DNA from 2 places in the Psychrobacillus sp. FSL H8-0510 genome. Region 1 is predicted to be linked to the other one. Evidence: a T-box and tRNA genes for the amino acid it is inferred to sense, from the RefSeq annotation. Region 1 holds a T-box; the other holds one or more tRNA genes.

The links. A T-box is a leader RNA that pairs with one kind of tRNA and senses whether it is charged. The one in region 1 lies ahead of leuS (leucine--tRNA ligase), so its partner is inferred to be a tRNA-Leu.
Region 2: it has a tRNA-Leu gene. The T-box ahead of leuS (leucine--tRNA ligase) is inferred to sense a tRNA for this amino acid. The anticodon was not compared.

What each region holds. Positions count from the first base shown of each region.
Region 1 covers NZ_JBBOYZ010000001.1:2,565,688-2,577,217, reverse strand. The annotation lists gene MHI40_RS12990 (sigma-54 interaction domain-containing protein) at 1-1,016, shown strand, start outside; gene MHI40_RS12985 (GntP family permease) at 1,438-2,760, shown strand; gene MHI40_RS12980 (3-hydroxybutyrate dehydrogenase) at 2,805-3,572, shown strand; gene MHI40_RS12975 (CoA transferase subunit A) at 3,725-4,414, shown strand; gene MHI40_RS12970 (3-oxoacid CoA-transferase subunit B) at 4,428-5,081, shown strand; T-box leader at 5,130-5,342, shown strand; gene leuS (leucine--tRNA ligase) at 5,570-7,981, shown strand; gene MHI40_RS12960 (hypothetical protein) at 8,103-8,885, opposite strand; gene MHI40_RS12955 (sigma-70 family RNA polymerase sigma factor) at 8,878-9,402, opposite strand; gene MHI40_RS12950 (VOC family protein) at 9,536-9,946, shown strand; gene MHI40_RS12945 (DNA alkylation repair protein) at 10,014-10,721, shown strand; gene MHI40_RS12940 (anthranilate synthase component II) at 10,916-11,497, opposite strand; gene trpE (anthranilate synthase component I) at 11,494-11,530, opposite strand, start outside.
Region 2 covers NZ_JBBOYZ010000002.1:372,886-384,415, forward strand. The annotation lists gene MHI40_RS21745 (M28 family metallopeptidase) at 1-807, shown strand, start outside; gene MHI40_RS21750 (hypothetical protein) at 1,060-1,299, opposite strand; gene MHI40_RS21755 (hypothetical protein) at 1,317-1,886, opposite strand; gene MHI40_RS21760 (DUF6440 family protein) at 2,118-2,396, shown strand; gene MHI40_RS21765 (DUF6440 family protein) at 2,401-2,673, shown strand; gene MHI40_RS21770 (DUF7446 family protein) at 2,676-2,933, shown strand; gene MHI40_RS21775 (hypothetical protein) at 2,936-3,346, shown strand; gene MHI40_RS21780 (hypothetical protein) at 3,365-3,619, shown strand; gene MHI40_RS21785 (hypothetical protein) at 3,716-4,207, shown strand; gene MHI40_RS21790 (hypothetical protein) at 4,319-4,666, shown strand; gene MHI40_RS21795 (hypothetical protein) at 4,666-5,046, shown strand; gene MHI40_RS21800 (hypothetical protein) at 5,118-7,859, opposite strand; gene MHI40_RS21805 (hypothetical protein) at 8,086-8,292, opposite strand; gene MHI40_RS21810 (hypothetical protein) at 8,369-8,590, opposite strand; tRNA gene MHI40_RS21815 (tRNA-Leu) at 9,678-9,760, shown strand; gene MHI40_RS21820 (hypothetical protein) at 9,939-10,241, shown strand; partial or broken gene MHI40_RS21825 (DNA-directed RNA polymerase subunit alpha C-terminal domain-containing protein) at 10,316-10,480, shown strand; gene MHI40_RS21830 (hypothetical protein) at 10,696-10,995, shown strand; gene MHI40_RS21835 (hypothetical protein) at 11,041-11,394, shown strand; gene MHI40_RS21840 (hypothetical protein) at 11,499-11,530, shown strand, end outside.

The sequences.
Region 1 (11,530 bases):
GAGATATGTCCGATTGGAAAAGACTAAGTTCTCATGTTCGTACCACAATGGAAAGAATGCAGTTAAATATAGAAGACAATAGTTATACCGAGTACAGATTGGAAGACATAAAAGGAAGTTCACCAGCTATCCGGAAGATTAAAGAAACGACTGGAATAATAGCACCTAGTGATCTTCCAGTCTTAATTGAAGGGGAGGGTGGAACTGGAAAAGATATGTTTGCACATAGCATACATCAGCTTTCTGAACGCTCGGACTTTCCTTTTGTTAAAGTGAATTGTGCAGAAGTTCCGGTTGAGTTATTGGAAAGGGAACTATTTGGTGTATATAATCCACTTACTGAAACTGTCCAAAATGGAAGAGTTAAACAAGCAGATAAAGGGACTCTATATATAGATGAAATTAGTGCACTTCCGCTGACACTTCAAGCAAAGTTATTAAGAGCAATGCAAGAAGAGGAAATTACTCCACTGAATTCGGAACAGAGGGAAAAAGTAAATATTCGAATAGTTGCTTCGTCCAACATTTCCCTTTCTCAACTAATTGAGGAAAAGAAATTTAGGGAGGATTTATATTATCGTTTGCAAGCAATTACATTGAAAATTCCACCTTTAAGAGAAAGAATGGAAGATTTTGTTGATTTACTGAATTTCTTTTTACAAAAGTTCATGCTTCACGCGGGGCGAAGACATATCACACTCGCAACAAAAACTCGGGAATTACTTCAATCCTATCATTGGCCAGGTAATGTAAGGGAATTACAAAATATTTTACAGGCTGCTGTTTACTTAGCAGAAAAAGATACTATTATGCCTTCCGCTCTGCCTTCCCAGATTAAGTTAAGTAATGTACCTTCTTTTCAAACTACGGGGACGCTTGAGGATATATTAGCAGAAGTAGAAAAGAAAGTACTTCAATCTTACTTAGAGGAAGAGTCTGATAAAAGACAAATTGCCAAACAACTTGGACTCAGTAGATCAACACTTTACGAGAAGATAAAAAAACACAACTTATGACCTAAATCCGTTTTTCTGGACACGTATCCAGAAAAACGGATTTTTATTTTATTTCTAAATACCTCTTGATAACAAGTTTGATTAAATTTATATCCGAAAATTCGGATTTTAAGGATATTTACAGTTAACATTTCTGTCACATTTTATATTGATAGAAAATTATGGTTGTGCTTTAATGACTTATGAAAGCGCTTTTAAAATTTTGTATTCAAAAGTTAACCAAGGAAGAAATCTATTCACTGCAGAGTTTAGATTTTGGATACTAGCAAAGAAAATTGGTTGTAAATGAATTTACGATTAGGATGATCGCGCACTTAATTTTTTCTTACTTGATTTTGTTATTTATTTCAATCACTTTTATACACGGATGCTACAAATACAACTTATTACTCTTAAATAATTGGGGGAAATGTAAATGGAAATATTGAGTATGGTCGGTCTTATAGCAGGTTTAGCCTTACTAATAGTGTTGACTATGAAAGGCGTTAATATTTTAATAGCTGGTCCTATTTCAGCATTATTGGTAGCTGTGACAAGTGGAATGCCTTTATTTTCCCAGCTTGCTGGTAAAGATGAGGCTGATTATGTTACGAGTTATATGTCAGGTTTTACTGGTTTTATCGCTTCGTGGTATTTGATGTTCTTACTTGGAGCGGTTTTCGGAAAGGTCATGGAGGATAGTGGTGCGGCAGATTCCGTATCCAAGTGGATTGTTGGTAAGTTGGGGATGAAGTATGCAGTACTAGCTATTGTCCTAGCTTGTGCAGTATTAACATTTGGAGGAGTAAGTCTTTTCGTAGTTGCTTTTTCTGTCTATCCAATGGCTATTTCTTTGTTTAAACAAGCGGATTTACCGCGTCGTTTTATACCAGCGACATTAGCCTTAGGATCTGTCACGTTTACGATGACATCTGCGGGTTCACCTGAAATTCAAAACTGGATCCCAATTCAATATTTAGGAACTGATGCATATGCGGGTTGGGAAGTAAGTATAATTGTCGCTTTGTTTATGGCCACTTTTGGATACTGGTGGTTGAAACGTATTATTCAAAAGGCTGTCAATAAAGGGGAACGTTTTATAGATCGTGAAACAGATCCAACATTTGATACTAATAGAAATCTGCCAAATCCGTTTTTAGCAATGATTCCATTACTAGTAGTACTAATAATCTCATATATTTTCCATGATAAACTTGCGCAGTCGGCTTTAATAATTGCATTACTTGGTGGTGTAATTGCCACTTATATTGTTGGACGAAAATATTCTAAAAATTTCTGGGAAGCATTTTCAGCAGGTACAGTCGGTGCGATTATAGCAATCGGAAATACTGCCGCAGTAGTGGGTTTCGGAGGAGTTGCTAAAAACGTACCTGCATTTACAACGGCAGTAGAGGCAATGACAAATATTCCTGGTTCACCTCTAATTGGTGCTGCAATTGCGGTATCGGTAATTGCTGGTATGACGGGTTCTTCATCGGGTGGTCAGACAATTGCATTGCCATTGTTAGCCCCGCATTATCTAGATATGGGAGTAAATGCTGAGGCATTACACAGGGTCGTAGCCATTTCTTCGGGTGCCCTTGATTCATTGCCGCATAATGGCTATGTCGTCACTACTATTCAATCAATCTGTGGTGAAAAACATAGTGCAGCTTATTGGCCAGTTGCTGCGACCACTGTAGTCGTACCAACACTTGGTGTAATAATTGCGATTATTCTCTTCTCGTTTGGATTAGGGATTTAAAATTACTGAAAATTACTATACGACATATTTCTGGAGGTTATAAAATGGTAAAAGATAGAGTGCTCCTTATTACAGGAGCAGCAGGGGGCATTGGGTTGGAGATTGCTCATGAATTTTATAAGGCTGGGGCGATTGTAGTACTAACAGATCTAAATGAAGAAAAAGTAAAAGAAGCCGCAAAACTTTTAGGGGATGATGTATTAGGTCTTAAATGCGATGTGACAAAGGAAGAAGATATTATTGACTCAATTAATGTCACTATAGAGAAGTATGGAAGTGTGGATATTCTTATTAATAACGCCGGTATGCAGCACGTTGCAATGTTGGAAGATTTTCCAACAGAACGCTTTGAATTATTGATAAAAATAATGCTGACTGCTCCGTTTATAGCAACTAAACACGTTCTTCCGCATATGCGGAAGAACGGATTCGGGAGAATTATCAATATGGCATCTATAAATGGTTTAGTCGGTTTTGCTGGGAAAGCAGCGTATAACTCAGCTAAACATGGTTTAATTGGACTTACGAAAGTTGCAGCTCTGGAAACAGCAGCGGATGGAATAACTGTCAATGCAGTTTGCCCAGGCTACGTGGATACCCCACTCGTTCGAAACCAATTCAAAGATTTAGCAAAAGTACGAAATGTTGCAGTGGAATCTGTATTGGAAGAAGTGTTATATCCTCTAGTTCCACAAAAAAGACTGTTAGAAGTGAAGGAAGTTGCAGATCTAACTCTTTTTTTAGCTAGCGATTCCGCTAAAGGAATGACCGGGCAAGCAGTTGTTTTGGATGGTGGCTATACTAGTCAATAGGTATTCTATTTATATAAAAACTTTGGATTCAATTCTAGGTGCGATTCAGAATAATAATGCTTAGAATCTAGGTATAAGAATATAGTTTGCTAAGTTGTCGAATATTTGAGAAAATAATAATGTATCAAGCTTAGATGAAAGGGGATTGGAGCATGAAACCTATTTACAATTCAGCTAAAGAGGCTGTTGCAGGGGTGCAAGATGGAATGACGCTGATGGTTGGAGGTTTTGGACTAGTTGGAATTCCAGAACAGCTAATACTGGCTTTAGTCGATAAAGGTGTGAAGGACTTAACGGTTATTTCGAACAATTGTGGCGTGGATGACTGGGGTCTAGGTCTGCTACTTAAAAATAAGCAAATAAAGAAAATGATAGGTTCATATGTTGGAGAAAACAAAGAGTTTGAAAGACAAGTAATCTCGGGTGAAATAGAGGTGGAATTGACTCCACAAGGAACTCTAGCGGAGAAAATCCGTGCTGGTGGGGCTGGAATTCCCGCTTTCTTTACTCCTGCTGGTGTAGGTACTACAGTGGCGGAAGGTAAAGAAGTGCGAGTTTATGATGGAAAAGAATATGTACTAGAAGAGGCACTTCGAGCGGATTATTCTTTCATACGTGCAGCTCAAGCAGATAAATTCGGAAATCTTATCTATAATATGACAGCGCAAAACTTTAATCCAATGATGGCTGCTGCTGGTAAAATTACCATTGCAGAGGTAGAAGAAATTGTAGAAACAGGAGATTTAAATCCTGCTCAAATACATACACCAAGCATTTATGTTCAAGGTCTATTCCAAGCGGAACAAGAAAAAAGAATCGAACGTTTAACGACACGTTCTTAAGGAGGAGTTTCGATTGAATTCACGTGAAAAAATTGCAAGAAGAGCAGAAAAAGAAATTGAAAATGGAAACTACGTAAACTTAGGAATTGGAATTCCGACTTTAGTTGCGAATTTCATCTCTCCCGATAAAACGGTCGTTTTACAATCGGAAAATGGCTTACTTGGTATTGGACCGTACCCAACCGAGCAAGAAGTTAACCCTGACCTTATCAACGCAGGTAAGGAAACAGTAACGACTATTCCAGGCTCGGCTTTTTTCAATAGTGCAGAGTCATTCGCGATGATTCGCGGAGGACATGTCGACGTGGCTATTTTAGGTGCGATGGAAGTATCCGAAAAAGGTGACCTCGCTAACTGGATGATCCCAGGCAAGATGATTAAAGGCATGGGAGGGGCAATGGATCTCGTGCACGGTGCAAAGAAAATTATCGTCATTATGGATCATTGTGCTAAAGACGGTTCTGCAAAAATTAAAAAACAATGTGAATTACCTTTAACAGGCAAGGCAGTTGTGAATAAAATAATAACAGAACGGGCAATGATAGAAGTAACAGAAAATGGACTTGAATTGAAAGAGGTATTCGAGGGTTACTCTATTCAGGATATTATAGATGCTACAGAAGCGGAACTTATAATTAATAACGTAATAGAAAATGTCTCTATTTAACATCAGCTTGTATTTTAAAGTGGAATCCATTATTATTAAAACTAATAGAAGTCGACTGTGAAAAGGATTAGTAAATAAATCTCGTATCTTTAGAGAGCTAACGGATGGTGTAAGTTAGCGTTACGAATTATTGAACTCGCCTTTGAGTCTGTATAAGTGAACTGATAGTAGCTTGTACCGTTTTCCGCGTTAAGGAATCAAGTTGAGTGAAGTTTTCACTAATTTGGGTGGTACCGCGTGAGTATATCTCTCGTCCCTTAGTTTTTTAAGGGGCGAGTTTTTTTATGTCTAGCTTTAGAGTCTAACCTCTCGGGGCAAATGTGAAATAGCTGATGTGGCTGAGGTGCTTCTTCCTAGGTCCGCACGATGCGGGTTATGTCTGCTATGCCACAGGATGTGGTGCACTTTACAGATCTATCCTAAACACATTTGCCTGTCGAGGCAGAAATAGGCGCTTCCGCTTTTCATACATTGGAGGAGGAAAATTTATGAGCTTTAATCATGAAGCAATCGAAAAAAAATGGCAAAAGTATTGGCAAGAAAACAAAACGTATAAGATGACAGATGATCCGTCTAAACCAAAATTCTATGCATTGGATATGTTCCCTTATCCTTCAGGAGTAGGTCTACATGTAGGTCATCCACTTGGATATATCGCAACGGATATTCTAAGTTCGTTTAAACGTAAACAAGGTTATAACGTTCTTCATCCAATGGGGTGGGATGCTTTTGGACTTCCAGCGGAGCAATATGCAATTGATACTGGGAACGATCCTGCAGAGTTCACGGCAAAAAATATTGCTACTTTTAAACGTCAAATGACGGATTTAGGATTTTCTTTTGACTGGGACAGAGAGGTAAATACGACCGATCCTTCTTATTACAAATGGACTCAATGGATTTTCATCCAGCTGTACAAAAAAGGCCTAGCATATGTAGATGAAGTGCCGGTAAACTGGTGTCCAGCATTAGGAACTGTTTTAGCTAATGAAGAAGTAATTGACGGTGTGTCAGAGCGTGGAGGGCATCCAGTAGAACGTCGTCCGATGCGACAATGGGTACTTCGTATAACTGCTTATGCAGACAGACTTTTAGAAGATTTAGATGATCTTGACTGGCCAGACAGCTTAAAAGAAATGCAACGTAATTGGATAGGACGTTCAGAGGGTGCGGAGCTTACTTTTGAAGTGGCAGGCACGAAAGAATCCTTCCGTGCATTTACAACACGTCCGGATACAATTTTTGGTGCAACCTATGCAGTATTAGCGCCTGAGCATAAGCTTGTGGATGCTATAACTACTGAGGAACAAGCAGAAGCAGTGCTAGCTTATAAAGATCAAGTGAAATTAAAAAGTGACCTTGAACGTACAGATCTTGCAAAACATAAAACAGGTGTATTTACAGGTGCTTATGCCGTTAACCCAGTAAGTGGAGAGAAGATGCCAATATGGATTGCTGATTATGTATTAGCGACATACGGCACTGGTGCTATTATGGCAGTTCCTGCACATGATGAGCGTGACTACGAGTTCGCAAAACAATTTGATTTGCCAATCGTGGAAGTAGTTGCTGGTGGAGACATCTCACAAGAAGCTTACACTGCTGATGGCACACTTATTAATTCTGAGTTTTTAAATGGCTTAAACAAACAAGAAGCAATTGCCAAAGCGATTGAATGGTTTGAAACAAATGGTAAAGGTGAGAAGAAAATTACGTATCGTCTACGTGATTGGTTATTCAGTCGTCAACGTTATTGGGGCGAGCCGATTCCAATTATTCATTGGGAAGATGGCACTTCTACACCAGTAGAAGAGTCTGAATTACCGTTAATGCTTCCAGTTACTACAGATATTAAACCAAGTGGTACAGGTGAGTCGCCACTAGCTAATATTACGGAATGGGTTAATGTTGTGGATCCAGTAACCGGTAAAAAAGGCCGTCGTGAAACGAATACTATGCCTCAGTGGGCAGGTAGCTGCTGGTATTACCTACGTTATATCGATCCAAACAATGACGAGGCACTTGTCGATCCAGAACTAGTGAAACGCTGGCTTCCAGTGGACATTTATGTAGGTGGAGCAGAGCATGCAGTACTTCATTTATTGTACGCACGTTTCTGGCATAAATTCCTTTATGATATTGGTGTAGTTACTACGAAAGAGCCATTCCAAAAGTTATTTAACCAAGGGATGATTCTTGGAGAAGGTAACGAGAAAATGTCTAAATCGAAAGGGAATGTAGTTAACCCTGATGATATCGTGAAAAGTCATGGAGCCGATTCACTTCGTCTTTATGAAATGTTCATGGGGCCACTAGACTCCTCGAAACCATGGTCTACAAATGGTTTAGATGGATCAAGAAGATTCCTAGATCGTATATGGCGTCTATTGGTCGATGAAGAAGGTAAGTTGAGTGCTAAAGTTACGGATACTTCTTCTGATAATATGGAAAAAGCATATCATCAAACAGTTAAAAAAGTAACGGAAGACTTTGAAGCAATGCATTACAATACCGCTATTTCACAAATGATGGTATTTATCAATGAAGGATATAAAGCGGAGCAAATTTCAAAAGAATATGTTGAAGGATTTGTGAAGCTTATTTCTCCAATCGTTCCACATATTGCAGAAGAATTATGGCGTATTCTTGGACATGACGATACAATCGTTTACGAATCTTGGCCAACATTTGATGAATCGAAACTAGTAGACAATGAAGTAGAAATCCCAGTTCAAATTAAAGGGAAAGTACGTGCAAAATTGAACGTTGCTAAAGATGCAACAAAAGAAGAGTTGGAAGCATTAGCTCTTGCTTCAGAACAAGTTCAACAATGGTTGGATGGTCAAGAAGTGAAGAAAATTATTGCAATTCCAGGTAAAATGGTCAATATCGTAATTTAATGAAGCTGTGACTATAAATAAGAGTATTTAAAATCATCTCAACTCTATGCTTTTCTTAGAGTTGAGATGATTTTTTTGTTGAATGGTTAGTAGAAATAAGCAACTTTTTTATTTGCAATAACTATTGGAATTCATAAGGGTTAGGATAACCTATTTCTATTAATTCCTCTGGTGTCATCTTAACTAATTCTTCAAGAGGATAATAATTAGGACTATCGATATTTAAATCATAACTATCGTGTGATTCAAGAATCTCATCTTGCTCTAAATTTAAAAAATCAGGATTTTCTAAGAGATCCGGGCCGGCATATGATAGATACAAGTAAAGGTTCCCGTTTGGAATGAATGTAGCCTTTAAAATATGAGAAGTCTCTTTAGAGTAAATAAAGCGATCAGCATCGGTTGAAGAAATAACTTTAATCCCATCAAAATTATTAAAAAGTTTATCAAAGTTTTTTTCATCTGTCTTTTGGAATATTATTAAATCTAATTTATCATTATAAAAATAAAATCTCGCTTTACCATCATAATCTAATATTAAGTCAGCAATACTGCCATCCTCCTGATATTCTACGGAGTAATTTTCACCAAAGCTTTCTTTTACTTTCGATTGTGAGTCACCTAATGTAACCCCATTAAGATAAAGTAAACCTTGTTCTTCTGAAAATGTGGGTTTGGTTAAATCTAATGGTAATTCAGTTGCAGACTGTTGTTCATTTTCCATAATAGATTCGTTTAAGACAAAAAGCACAGCACTCATTGTTAGTAGTGTGCTAATCACGACATATCGCCATTTATATTTTGGTCTTTCCTCGTTTAGTTCTATTTCTTTCAATACGTTTCGCATAACTCGTTGTCTACTCGCTGTTAAATCTTTTACTTTAGAAGGTATATAGTTATTCATTTAAAAGCGCCTGCCATTCTATTCCCTTCAGTTGATTTCTTAATAATTCCTTGCTACGCCTCAATCGAGTTTTTACAGTGCCTTCTGGAATAGAAAGAATATGGGCAACCTCACCAATGGTCATCTCGTTAAAATAGAAATAAATAAGAACTTCTCGGTGTTTTAAAGGCAATTCAAGGATAGCTACTCCAATAATTGCTTGCTCGTCTTTTCTAACCAGTTCATCTGTATTTCGTTTGCTAGTTGGCGTGGAGAGTTTGTTTTGCAGTTGTACTTTTCTATAGGTCCAGCTTTTTAAATAATCTTTGCTTTTATTAACAGTCATTGTTGTCAGAAATGCCTTTAACTCACCGCGCTCTTCATAACTGTTCTGATTATGATAAAATTTTATGAATACTTCTTGTACAATATCCTCTGCCGTTTGGAGATCCTTTACGTAGTAATAAGCCAAACGTATTAGGGGTTCTGTAAATTGCAGCATTAACGTTTTTAGGTCATTAATATTTATCAAAACCACAACTCCTTTCCATATATAAACGATTCCTAGAGTTTTAAAGTTTGTATTTTTCTGAATTATTTTACTGATATGCCTTGAAAGTTCTGAAAAATGATATGATGAAGGTTATAAGAATATGGGAGGGATGTGTGCAATGAGTTCATTTATTAAAAGAGTGGGAACTACATACATACCAGTTGTTAATCCAGAGAAATCATCATTATGGTATCAAGAAATGCTAGGAGCTGTTGAAAATTTTAGAAATATGGACAAAGCGATTTTAGAATTTGCAGATCAAAGTTTTTTTCTTGTTAAGGCCAAAAAAGGAGAACGGTCTTGTTTTTTGGATATTTATGAACAGGAACATTTTACAATGACTTTTGAAGTGAATGGAATAGATCGATTAATAGAATTTAACAGCTTTCTTCAGGAAAAGGGAGTACGTGTTGGGAAAATTGAAAATCGGGGGCATCCCGGCACCAATTTTGTATTCTATGATTTAGACGGGAATATGTTTGATGTATGGAGTGAATTGAGTCCTACTTTCAAGGATAGATTGGATTAAAATGATTTAGTGATATTTGAACGAGCGTTATATCTGTGAAAATCAAAAATAAAGGAAGTGCGAATAGATGAATTTTGAAGAAGTTATGCAGGAACTCGAAGCTCTTGGTAAAGAAAGAACTAAAAAAATATACATATCCAATGGAGCACATGAGCCACTTTTCGGCGTGGCTACTGGTGTGATGAAACCAATTTCAAAGAAAATAAAAATAAATCAACAGTTAGCGGATGAGCTATACGCAACAGGGAACTATGATGCCATGTATTTTGCCGGTATTATTGCAGATCCAAACGGCATGACTGAAGCGGATTATAATCGCTGGATGGATTCAGCATATTTTTATATGCTTTCTGATTTTGTAGTAGCTGTAACTTTGTCAGAGTCCGATATCGCTCAAGAAGTTGCGGACAAATGGATTATAAGTGACGAGGAGTTGAAAATGTCAGCAGGGTGGAGTTGCTACTGCTGGCTTTTGGGGAATCGAAAAGACGTTGAGTTTTCAGAAAGTAAAATGTCTAATATGCTTGATATGGTGAAAAATAAGATTCATGAATCACCTGAACGAACAAAATCTTCGATGAATAACTTTATATTAACTGTGGGAACTTCTTATGTACCTCTGCATGAAAAAGCACTGGAGACTGCAAAGGAAATAGGCATAGTTGAAGTCAAAAGAGACAACAAAAAAAGCAGTTTCTTAAATGCTTACGACAGTATTCAAACAGCAGTAGATAAAGGAAGAATTGGTTTTAAGCGCAAGCATGTTAGATGTTAATATCCTATAGAGCTGCTTGTCCTTAATAGGGATAAGCAGCTTTTTTCTATTTTTTGGTTAATCCAACTAGCGTGCTCAAAATTCCAACTAAACCTCTCATTTTTACAACTAAACCCTCCAAAATTCCAACTAAAACACCTGTAAGAGATTTTTCGGATCAAAAAAGCTCCTAGAACGATCCTAGGAGCTCCCTTTTATATATTTTCTCCGAAGCTTTCGATGAATGACTGCATTATTCGGCTTCCTTGTTCTGTCCCAATAGATTCCGGGTGGAATTGAAGGCCGTATAAAGGGTAGTCGACATGTTTGATGGCCATTATTTCATTGTCGTCTTCTGACCTTGCTAGAATTTCTAGTTCGTCTACTAATGACTCTCCGTCTATCACAAGTGAATGATATCGCATGACTGAAATTGGCTCCTCGAAAGTTTTGAACAAAGCTTGAGGACTATAAGATATGGTGGACATTTTACCATGTCTAATGGTTTTTGCCTGCACAATTTTTGCTCCAAAAGCTGCGCCAATCGATTGATGGCCAAGACAGATACCTAAAATGGGATACTTTTTATATAGCTTCTGAATAATGTCGATTGAAACACCTGCATTTACAGGAGTACCAGGGCCAGGAGAGATAATAATAGCCTCAGGGTTCAGTTCTTCTAGTTCTTCAATAGTAATAGCATCATTCCGAACGACTTTAACGTCTTTGCCTAACATACTGACTTGTTGATATAAATTATACGTAAAAGAATCATAGTTATCGATTAACAAAATCATCGTTGCACCTCCAAGAGAGCTTTAGCTTTATTA
Region 2 (11,530 bases), on a different contig from region 1:
GAAGAAATTAATTTTCCATACTTAGTTAAAGTTAGAGATACCATAACTAAATTTATTATTGATTTTGATAATAAAATGTATAAACATGAGCATGAAGATACGCATGAACATGAAGAAGGCGACGGGCATAATCATGAACCGAATAGTGAAGAAGGAATGGAAACAAGAATAGCGACCGAAGAAGAAAAAGAAAAGTTGCAATTTGATGAATACGAAATATTTGAATATGAAAACAATAATCTATTTCTAGATCATCAGCATTATCTATTTGATGATTTAGGAGCTTTTAAGAAATATTATCCTAATTTCATTTATAAAGAGAGACTGAAGGATTATAGTTTGAAGAAAATTGAAGTATTTAATACTTTTAAAGAGGAAATAGACAAGGGTAGTTTGGAAGTTAATAAAGTATATAAGAGAACCATAAGTCCATCTGATTTAGACACTATATCGTTCAAATATTATACGGACAATACGGAAAATCAACTATTGCAAATCAATATTGAAAAAAAGGAATATGAACAGTTAGATGGAACTATAGTAAAGGAAGAAATAATGAATAATACTAAGTATTATTTAGCTTATGATGAAAGTGAGAAACATTTATTTAACTTTGCTTTTACAGAAAATATCAATGGTCAAGCATATACAATGTCAATTAATAAAGGGGAAGAGATAACTTCAGAAATTGAAGGACAGACTGCTACGGGGGTAAAAACAAGCTTAACTGAAGCTGATGTAGAAAAAATTATCGAAGATTTTGAGTTGAAAGAAATTCTATCCAGTACAGCTAGTTCTATGAATTAGTAAATATTTCAATGATATAGGCACTACCTTCCTTTAAAAGATAAGCGTGGAACAATCCGTCTATCAATTGTTTGGAATATTTATATGTATCGACGGAACTCGTAAAAAGCATTATTTGTTCAAACTATTGCAAATAATTTAAAAATATTTTACAATAAAGAAGCGAGGTATCGCGTCGACAAACCAAATCCTAGAAACACACTCCACTATTTATAGTAGAGTGTGTTTTTCTTTTAAAAAGACGGCAACTATTTAAAGACCGCTTTTTTTAATCTTTTTCTTTATTAAGTCAATCTTCTTACGCTCTTCCTCTGCATACTGGATAGCCTTTTCTAAACGTTTCTTTGCTGTTTCTACGAGCAACTGATTTTCACCATCATCTGATTGCTCTAGGTGTTGGTGGTATTGTGATACGCAGAACTCTACCTCTTCTTCCAATTTGCGAAGACCTTGCTGCATTTTCCATATTTCTAAATAAATGATTTCTCCCATCCTAATCTCTCCCTTTATCATGCTGCAAACAGATCCATACACTCGGATACCAAGTCTAGTTCGCTCTTATTTTTGAAGCTGACAGTTTCAACAAGTCCATAAAAGCCCGTTTTAGCTTTTTTAATGTTCGGGTCCAGGACCAAATCATCATTCTGCATATTGTTCAGAACCGAACGAGTAGCGACGCCCAGAATGACAATTTCCTCTCCATCTCGCACAGCAATGATCTCTGGCCCGAAGTTGTTTCGATATATGATTGGGAACTTCCCATGTTCGACTGTTTTTACGCCAATCGCATATCCGATATCTTTTAAATCTGATTTTCGGTAGTTTTCTGTCGCTCCGGCAGTTAGGTCAACGAAAGACATACCTAAAAGTTTTTCTACTGCTAATTCCCCAAAAAGCCCAGTTTCATAGCGTTTACGGAGTTTCCCACCATCTAATTGATATTCTTTTTCTTCTTTCTTACGTTCGATAATAGCACCGATATATGCATCAACTTTGCTTCTCATCTCATCATCGATTTTGATGCGTGGTCGATTGGATTTAGCTAGAGCTTCCGTATAGACATCTTTAAAATTTTTCATGTTGTTGCCTCCGTCATCGTTTTTGCATTATATGGAATCCCAGTAGGAGTATTCCTTATAAGCAAACGAACGTTGACTAACAACTATTTATTGACGACAAATATAATATAACGTATACTATAGTATATAAAAAGATTTTGAGTATCGTAGAAAAAACTAACCTTGTTTATATCTAACGGAGAATAAACGCAAATATTAAATGTAAAAAAACAGAAAGAAAGGAGAAGTTTAATGAAAAAGGTATTTCTAGTTAGTTCAATAATTTTCCTATTAAGCGGATGTAATGAAGAGCAACGTGTTATAGAAGTAAATAACTACGAAGTGCGATTTGCTGGTTTGGAAGGTACGGTTCGAATAGTGAAAGATAATGAAACAGGCTGCAAATATATTCGAGAATCAACCGGTAATGGTTATGGCTCGACAGTTGCTTTAACTGTTTTAATGAAGGCTGACGGAACAGCTGACTGCGAGGATTTAACGAATAGTAAAAAAGAAAAAGAGGTTGAATAACAACATGGGTAAAATAGTGCTGAGTTTACTTTTGATAATTTCTCTTCTTGGTGGTTGTGCTAATCAATCAGGCGGTGCTGCTACCATAAAGCTGAAAGATAACGGAGAAAACAGGTTTGATGTGTTAGGTGAACGCCTGAAAATCACCACGGATAAATTGACTGGATGTCAATATATCATTTACGCAGGAACATCTGGGCAAAGCGGGATAACCCCACTTATGCTACCTAATGGTGAACAGGTCTGTGGCGTAATAGATGAAAATGAGGAGGAGTAAGTATGCCGATCAAATGGGAAAATTACAAAATAGCTTCTACAGCTTTGGGGAATCAGATTGTTATTGGCAAGGTAAATAAAAAGCAGGAAGTGAAAGGATTAACTTTTTTTGTTGATAAGAGTGAAGACCGCACAAAAGAATGTTTGTTAGCAGTAATGCAACATATGAATGGTTCGCTTGAAGAAGGACAAACAGAATGTTCTTACTCCAGTACTCTCGGGAAACTTACTTGGGAGCCAATACAAAAGGGAGATGCGTAGACATGAAGAAAAGAATGATGAGCTTAGGACTCCTTATTCTATTTTCCCTCTCATTTATATCGGGTTGTAATTCAGAAGAGAAGTTGAAAGAAAAAGAGGCAAAAGAAGAAGCGAAACAAAAGGAAGAAGCCGTATTAGTGGACGAGATTCGTTTTGATAAAGATTATAACGTTTATATCGAAACAGTCGAAGGAACAATGGTTGCTCGAAGACTTCATACAGATTTTATTCGAGTAAAAAATACGGAAACAACAGTTTACTCTAAGTGGAAAGTAATGATGAATGGGGACAAAGTGTTTGCAACTGTCTTCCTGAGCGAAAAAGACATGAAAACAGTTAGCAAAAAGTATGCGGAGACGTATAAAGAAACGCTTAAAATTGAGGAAGAGTTAAGTGTCTCTCAAGACAACTGAGAAAGGTTTGATTAATAGATGAAGAAATTCATGATTAGAAATAAACGCCACAGGTATGGGTCATTTGAACAAAAGTTAGAAATAGGGAAAACGTACTGGATGGGGTGGAGAGGTTGTTCCTATAGCCAGACCTTTGTGTTTTGTAGTGGTAAAACAATTGTTTTGCTTGATAGTGATGGGAATAAGGATGTCTGTACAAAGCGTTGGCTCAAGAAGATGACGAGTAATGAGGCAGAGTTTCTTCACTTCTTAGTAGAGATTGGACCAGACTAATGCTCTAGGGAACACTACGAGGAAGAAGATGGAGTACAACGTACTATGCAAAGGGAAATAGAATCCGAGGAAAAAATTATAGGAGGACAACTAGTCATGAAAAAAATAATGTTGCTAATATCCTTTATATTATTACTGTCTGGATGTACACAACCAACAGTCGAAACGAAGCAAGCTGTAGCTACGAATTGTGAAAAGGGAGAAATAATCTTAGACAATGATGAAGACCCAGATTGGGAAATTGACTTAGACGGAGATTGTGAAGGAGATATTGAATTTGAAGGCAACGAGTCTAAGACGAAAAAAAAACCTATCGCAGTAGATCCTTCAAACAAAGTAAAACAATCAGCTAAAAAGAATACGAATCAGTCTAAAACTTCAACTACTACCAATAAACAAGTTGATACAAAAAAACAACAAGCAACAAGCAAATCTAAACAAGTGAATCTAGAAAAGAGCGTAAAAGTAAGCACACCAAAAAAAATCAATAAAGAAAAGCATACATCAACATCAGTCAAAGAAAAACCGAAGCATGTAAAGCCAACGAAAAAAACAACAAAGTCAACAACGAAACAAAGCAATAAATGAGTAAAAGCTATTCGTGATAAGCGAATAATCTATTTGGGTATATCGGTTACAGGTGTTGGAATGAAACGTTTTGCGGTAGTCAAATAGAAGTAAGGTAAAGGAGAGGGCAGTATGGCGTGGTACTTCCTTGGTCTGCTAGCAGGATTTGGTTTTACCTTCTATATTATTTATCAAAATGGAATGCTCCATGATAATAAAAGACCATTGACTGAAATAGAAGGAGTGGCGATGATCTTAAACGTAAGTAAAGTGACAGAGACGTATATGATTTTATTGTTACCACCTACATCCAGAACAAGAGAGTATTTGGATGTGCGTTTTGAAATAAACTACCGTCAATATAATGAAAAAATTTCGGTGGAATCTGCTCCTGCTTTTATAGAAGGTGGAGCGGCTATGGTCGTACACGATGGCGAAAAATGGAGATTAAAGAATATTACTGAGAAAGAGGTTGCTTAATGGTCGAACAACAAGTACTTTTTAAACGAGATCCAGAAAAACCAAAAGAACTGGAGTCTGAATTAGTGTTCAATCTAATGGATCGAGACGGAGAGACATTTGAAGTAGTATTGCCGTTTAGTTGTGGAGAGGATTTGCAAAACTATATGAAGGCATTTATTCTCAAAAAGTGGGATGAATTGTTTGAAGAAAGGATTATAAAAAAAGGCATATCGGATGGCGAGATTGAAGGAATTAGAGTTTCGGGGAAAAATGATAAGGGACGCTTTGCTATATATCTAGAAAACGGATATCAAAACGCCAGTTTCATAGTGAATAATGAAGTTCTTAGTGATGAAAATGCTGAAAAGCTTTCTCAAATCAAGGCAATTCTTCGCTAAACGGCCCTTGTTAATAAGCTCAATTAGAAAAACCTCACCGTTAATGGATGAGGTTTTTTTGGTTGTTATGATTATAAATCCATAATCATGATTTGCAAGTCATCGAATTTAGTGAAATCTAATTTCGCTTGTTGTAGAGATGACAGTTTACTTACGTCTTTTTCAATAGCGTCTAGTTTTTCTTGTATACTAGATAATGTTTCCTCATTAACTTCTAAAGGTAGTTCATCGATCATCTTTTGTACAGAAGTGAACAGCATTGCCGAACGAAGTTCTGAGATTTGTTTTTCAAGTGCACCTAATTTTGTTTGGGTCACTTTATCTTTTTCATGTTCTGACAATTTGTTAAGTTCTGCTTTTGCCTCCCCTAATTTCATTTCTGCTTCGGGAAAAGTTTCTTCGGTTACTAGCATCGGTAATGCATCAATTAACCCTTGAGCTAGAGCAATCCTCTCTAGAGAGGGAGCTTGCTCAGGGGTAGTTTCTAATTCTGGATCTGGTGCTGGATTTGGTTCCAGTTCAGGTTTTACATCCGGAACTGGAACTGGAGCTTCTGTTCCTGCAATCGTCTTGGAAGACTTATCAACTGAGAATTCTAATTTGTCTCTGTTTTGCATACCTTCCACTGCAATGATGTTAAATGGTGAAGACTTATGTGAGAACCCTTCCTCTAGATAAACAAAATCAACTATTTTGACTATCTCACTTGATTTTCCATCTTTTTCTTCCTTGATGGAGATTGTTGCTTGTTTGCCTTGGCCATCCTTGAGAGTTACCGTTCCAGCAGAACCGTCTTCAAAAGCGTGTCCGAATCCCTTGTCGTTATTTAGGAAAGTGAAGTGCAGGCTATCCCCGATAGACAATCCATCTAAATTAGGATCATTCAACTTAATAGATTCAGCAGCAAATGCACCAACTAATAGTTTAACTTCTGCTTTTCCTACCGAGTTTTTTCCATTTTCCCCGTCTGTGCCAGGTAAATATTGATAAGCGGTAAATGTGTTAACCTTGTTACCCTCTAAATTGGTTGATGTTGACCAATGGCCGTTTTTATCTACCGTCACAGAAGCGAGGAATGAACCATTACGATAAAGACGAATCATATTGCCGGGCTCTCCAGTCCCTTCTAATTTAAACTGAGATACATCTAGTGTCACGCTATCAGAAGAAGGATTTGTAAATGTTAATTCTGCTGATACAGTTCCATCTGTCTGCAATGTCCAGCTAGATACATTTTTGGTATTTGCTTCATAGATAACAGATAATTTATCTCCTTTGGATATCGATTTCTCAAATGTTTCTTGGTTCACTTCTGAACCACGAATAAAGAATAAGTCATTTGAATCCCAAGACCATTTCACATCATCTGCGAACACATAGTCACGTGCGGTATCTAAATGGAAGTCTGGAATAACTATATCTTTCTTCGCATTTTTATACTGAGCTTGCATGAAATGAGTCATTGGGCCATATTCTGTCACTCCGTCACCATCTAGTGTTTTAAATTCCGGAACGACATGTGTAGCGGAACGAGTTGTTTCATCTGTTGTTTTCGCTGCAGCATACGTAAATACAACTGAGCCCTGTTGGTTCGCAAATCCTTTCCAAGTTGAAGAAGGGGACTTCACCGCTTCGCCATTAACAGAAGAAATCACTGCTGTCGATTTGCCTTTCTTGTCTTTCGTTAAATTGATTGACACTTCGCCTACATACGGCGTTCCATCTTTATTCTTGAAGGTTGCCGTTAGGGAATTGGAATCTGTAGATTCTAAGAAAGTTACGCCAGATTTGTTAAATGAAATAGTAGCCTTCTGTTCCCCTTTAGGAGTAACGAATTTGTAGGTAGTCTTATTCCATGTCAAAGCGTACTCATAGTTGGACTTTTGGTTTTCTGTTTTAATCACAATGCTTTTCTTATCTACTGATAATTTAGCAGATTTAACATCTAAGTCTTTTATCTTGAATGCATCAGCTGTGATAGCGGGTAAGTCTTTGCCTTCGAATGGCTTATTCAATGACAGTGTTAAAGTATCCTTGCCATCTGCTTTGAGTTCGCTAATCATGATCGGTAGGGATGCATATACATCTTCGAATAACTTTTGCACTTCTTTTTGGAAAGTGAACTTAACACCCTTCAAAGTCATGATGTATTGTGCTTTTTCAATTTCTTTTGCTGCTAATGAATACTCTTTCTTTTTGATATGACCTGCAGCTTTATCTGCATACATTTTTAGCGTGACGTCATACTTCACAGAATCTACGGTCTTTTCTAATTGAGGCTTCACTGCATTTCGAATGCCATCTCTTGTTGTTTGTCCATACACCCGATCTAGTAAAACACTTTGTTTGCGGAACTCAGCGGTAGCTTTATGGTAACTAGTTTCAACATCTGCTAATTTTCCAGAAGCAATGGCTGTGTTTAAATTTTTTGTAAGTTCCATAATTTTCTCGCTAGATGTAATTGCATCGATATAGTTCTGTGCTCGCGTTACTTGAATTTTCGGATCTACAAGTTTCGATTGGGCACTTAACTTTTCAGAATTAGACAACTTGGTCATTGCCTTCTCTGCAACTTCAATCGCTTTCTTTGCTGTGTTGTATTCATCATAAGGTCTCGTTTTGAAATCAGCCGAACCTTCAACTGAAATAGCCCATTTCAATACTGTACTTGCATTGTTCGCATTTTTTAAAAGTGTATCCATATTTGAAGCTGCATCTGCTTGTAGTGGTGTAGGTGCAACTGCAACAAATGCGGATGCTGCGATAGCAGTAGAAATTCCAATTTTTAATGCTTTTTTCTTTTGTTTCATCATAATGTTAAATCTCCCTTTGATTTTTATTGGCTCCAATGCGTTTCTAAAAGAAATCCATAGAAATCCTGGTAGCTCTCTAATATAGTAGAAAGCATTCTTATTTATTCCGTTTGGAAAGCTTTACAAGTTCGAATAAGCCAAGGGAGAGAAAGGGGATCGAGAAAAATCTACTAAAAAAATGAAAAAAAAAGCCTGCCGATAATGGGCGGGCTTTTCTTGTTTCCTATTAGATAGGATTATTGTCGTTTTCGTCTTCATCATCGTCATCGTTACGTTCTTCTATAAAAGCAAGAACACCACAAATACCAGATACCATACCGAACGCACCATTTAGGTGTTCCAGTAATTCTTTCATCTGTTTGATGTCAAAAATAAACACCCCAACATAAAATACAACAAAACTAATTAATACAGTATAAAGCAAGCCTTTCATTTTGCATTCCTCCTTCCGAATTCAGAACAAAGGGAGGTTGCGTTCGTTGCCCATAGAGAGGACAAGATTGTCTTCCTCAATCAGATGGGTGAGTGTGTTTTCCTTTTTTTATTGCTTTCTCCATGCGGTAAATTTCAATCATCATAACTATTACCATCATAATGATTAATATCACACCATTTTCTACATCGTTGCTATCGAATGCTAACTCTATTCCTATCATCAGTCCTCTTAGTAGAATAATTAAGACAAATACATGCCCTAAGATTTTGGACTTTATCCATTTTGGTTTATTCATAGCGTTTCCTCCTATTGCGTTATCCTTTTTACACAAACTCACGGTTCACCAGATATTTTTGTTCTGCTATATAGTAGTAATAAACGGATTGAATTATTCCATGTGCCGAATAACGGTAGGGCATCTTGTTGCCTACTAAAATTCAGATGTTGACAAGCTCCATTTTAGTATTCGACAAAAAACGAGGAATCAATAGGATTTTATTTGTATATGATGAATCATAGAAAAGATGACGCGTGGCAAATAAGCAGCGATCATTGCCCGACTCAGCGGATGCGTCCAAAAAGCATGGGAAATGTGGGGACAACTTGCGAGTGGTCCCACACTTTACTCTCGACATCTGTTCGACAATCTCTCGACTTTTGTTCGAAATCTGATCGTTAAACTCAGGGTTTGCATTATCTCTCCGACTTATATTCGACATTCGTTCGACTACTAACCGGAATAATAAGTTGCCAAAACCATACAATAAGGCAAGATGATCCTCGTTGGATCAAGTAGCACATGTGGCGGAAATACTGGTGTCGCAACCGGTAACGCACGCGTGACACGCAGGGATGTAAACAGTCGTCTGTAATGGCGGAACAAACCTTATATAGTGACAGTGAGTCACGAGTCGTGTGTGGCGGTGCCAAGCCATAGAGAAGTCAAAAGCGGTCCGAGACAATGCCGAGATACGGGATGATGTAGAGTGGTTAATACGTAATTCCACGCCCGAACGTTTAAATCGGTTGGCAGTTGAAGTGTGGCAACACACGTATAAATGAAGTCGGATGCAAACCTGCATAATTCTGCCATCAAACAGAATGAGATATTTCTAGGGAGGAAATCCCAGAAAAAATACAAATCTACCATGCGATGCGGGTTTTGAGGGTAAGCAGTCCCTCCTGAGATAGATCCAGACATTGTGGAGAAAGAGGTAGCTCCTCTTCGAGAGCAATGGATGCTCAGTGGCTGAAAGTGATGCTTTATGGGGAGGTTCGAAGTGGAATCTTCGCATGTATACTTGATCGAGCGAGGAAGAGAGATGCCTTTTTCGAATTGGTAATCTTCGCTTTCTCTTCGTTCTAAATCATTTTAGAACAAAGCGGATGTGGTGGAACGGTAGACACGCTGGCCCGAGGAGCCAGTGCTGTAAAAGGCGTGAGGGTTCGACTCCCTCTGTCCGCATATAATCTGTAGTAAAGCTCACATTAATTTGTGGGCTTTTTTAATTGAATTTATATAAAAGTGTAAAGCTTTATTCGACAATATTTTGTTGACTACAGTATACATTGGTGTTATATTGTTTACAAGAAACGAAACAGCAGGACCGAATAAAGGTCCATGACAAAGAGGAGTGTTCCCCATGTATTTTATTACTGGAATGAATATGTTAATTAAAGAACAAACGAATATGAATGAGTTAAAACAATTAGATTCTCATAGCTTTGGTTATTACTCAGATAAAGACGAAGCGTTCGAATCTGTCAAAAATAACTGGGGAAATATTCAAGAATCTATGTATCCATATGTGGTAATTGAATCCGTTGAAGAAGGGGTTTTCCCACATACAGAAACGATACAGTGGTTTGCCTACAACCCAGAAGAAAAAGGTTTTACGGAAACAGAAGTAGTGGAAACGAAATTCTGCAGCTTTGCATTAGGGTGATCCAACTTGTCTTGTATACAGATAAAAACATATAAAGAATAGGAGATTTTATAATGAAAAACCTTGGGACTACAGTGACGTTAGAGGATTTGCGATTTTCAGTTCGCACATACAATTGTTTGAAACGAGCAGGAATAAATACGCTGAAAGAAATCGAGAACTTATCGGAAGATGACATGATGCGTATTCGGAACCTTGGAAGAAAATCGGTAGAAGAAATTAGGGTTAAATTAGCGGAACAGGTTTCTACGAGTGAAGATATTATGCTAGAAAGAAACGAATCCATTTTAGTTTTAGAAGTTCTACAAGATGCCATAAAGAGAGGTAGCGTGGTTAATTTGACTAAGATACAAGAATTTATCCAGCAAAATACGAATGCATTGGGAGATTGGACATTTGAATCTGTGGAAATTGTACTGAAGAAATCGTAATTTTTCATGGGAGGTGTTGTCTTGTGAAGAAGCTTGTAATTTTATTCTTTCTAGTCTTATTAATCTCTGGCTGTGGATATACAGGGGAATATAAAGAATATATCAATGATACTAAAATAGAAGAATTAATAAAGGAACGGGAAAAAGATAGTCAGTTTAAGATAATCGGTCAAGTAAAAATACCTTCTTCTTTCGGACATATCTATTCAGATCTTTTGGAAGACACGGTTACTAAATGTCAATATCTTTCTAAGGTATCTGAAAATGCTTTTCTAACGCCTTACTATGATATTAACGGAGAAGTAAAAGGGTGTGGGAGTTAATATTTTTAGTTTCCAAGATGAACTATAAAAAAAGGAGAATATTCAATGAGTAAAACAATCAATATTATTGGAAGAATGAGAGAGGTAACAGAAAAAGAAGAAAGAGAGGAGCTCCGCTCTGTACGAATAGCGAATATGGCTATGGCAACTCGCTTTATTGTTATCTTTAATGACTTACTGATCGGAAACGAACCCTTTTTCCGACATTTAGCTAGTCAATCGGTTCGTGACATTGTTGGCAATCAGTTAGACCAAAAACCCAAGGTCACAACACTGTTAACCGATATCAGTCAAACGGTGGATCCAAGAACACAAGCTTTAGCAATTCTGGCCAAGTCTATCCTGGACAGCGATGAAGCTTATCGATTATTTGCAACACATATTAAAAAGGCCTCTTAGTTGGTCTTTTTTTTATGCTCGAATGATAAGGACTGCTCCTGCGTATTATATATAGATGAAAATCAAATAGGAGAAGCGATTGCTTCTGTGAAGAGGTGTCTGAAATGAAAAAAAGAAAAACAATTGGAACGTTAGG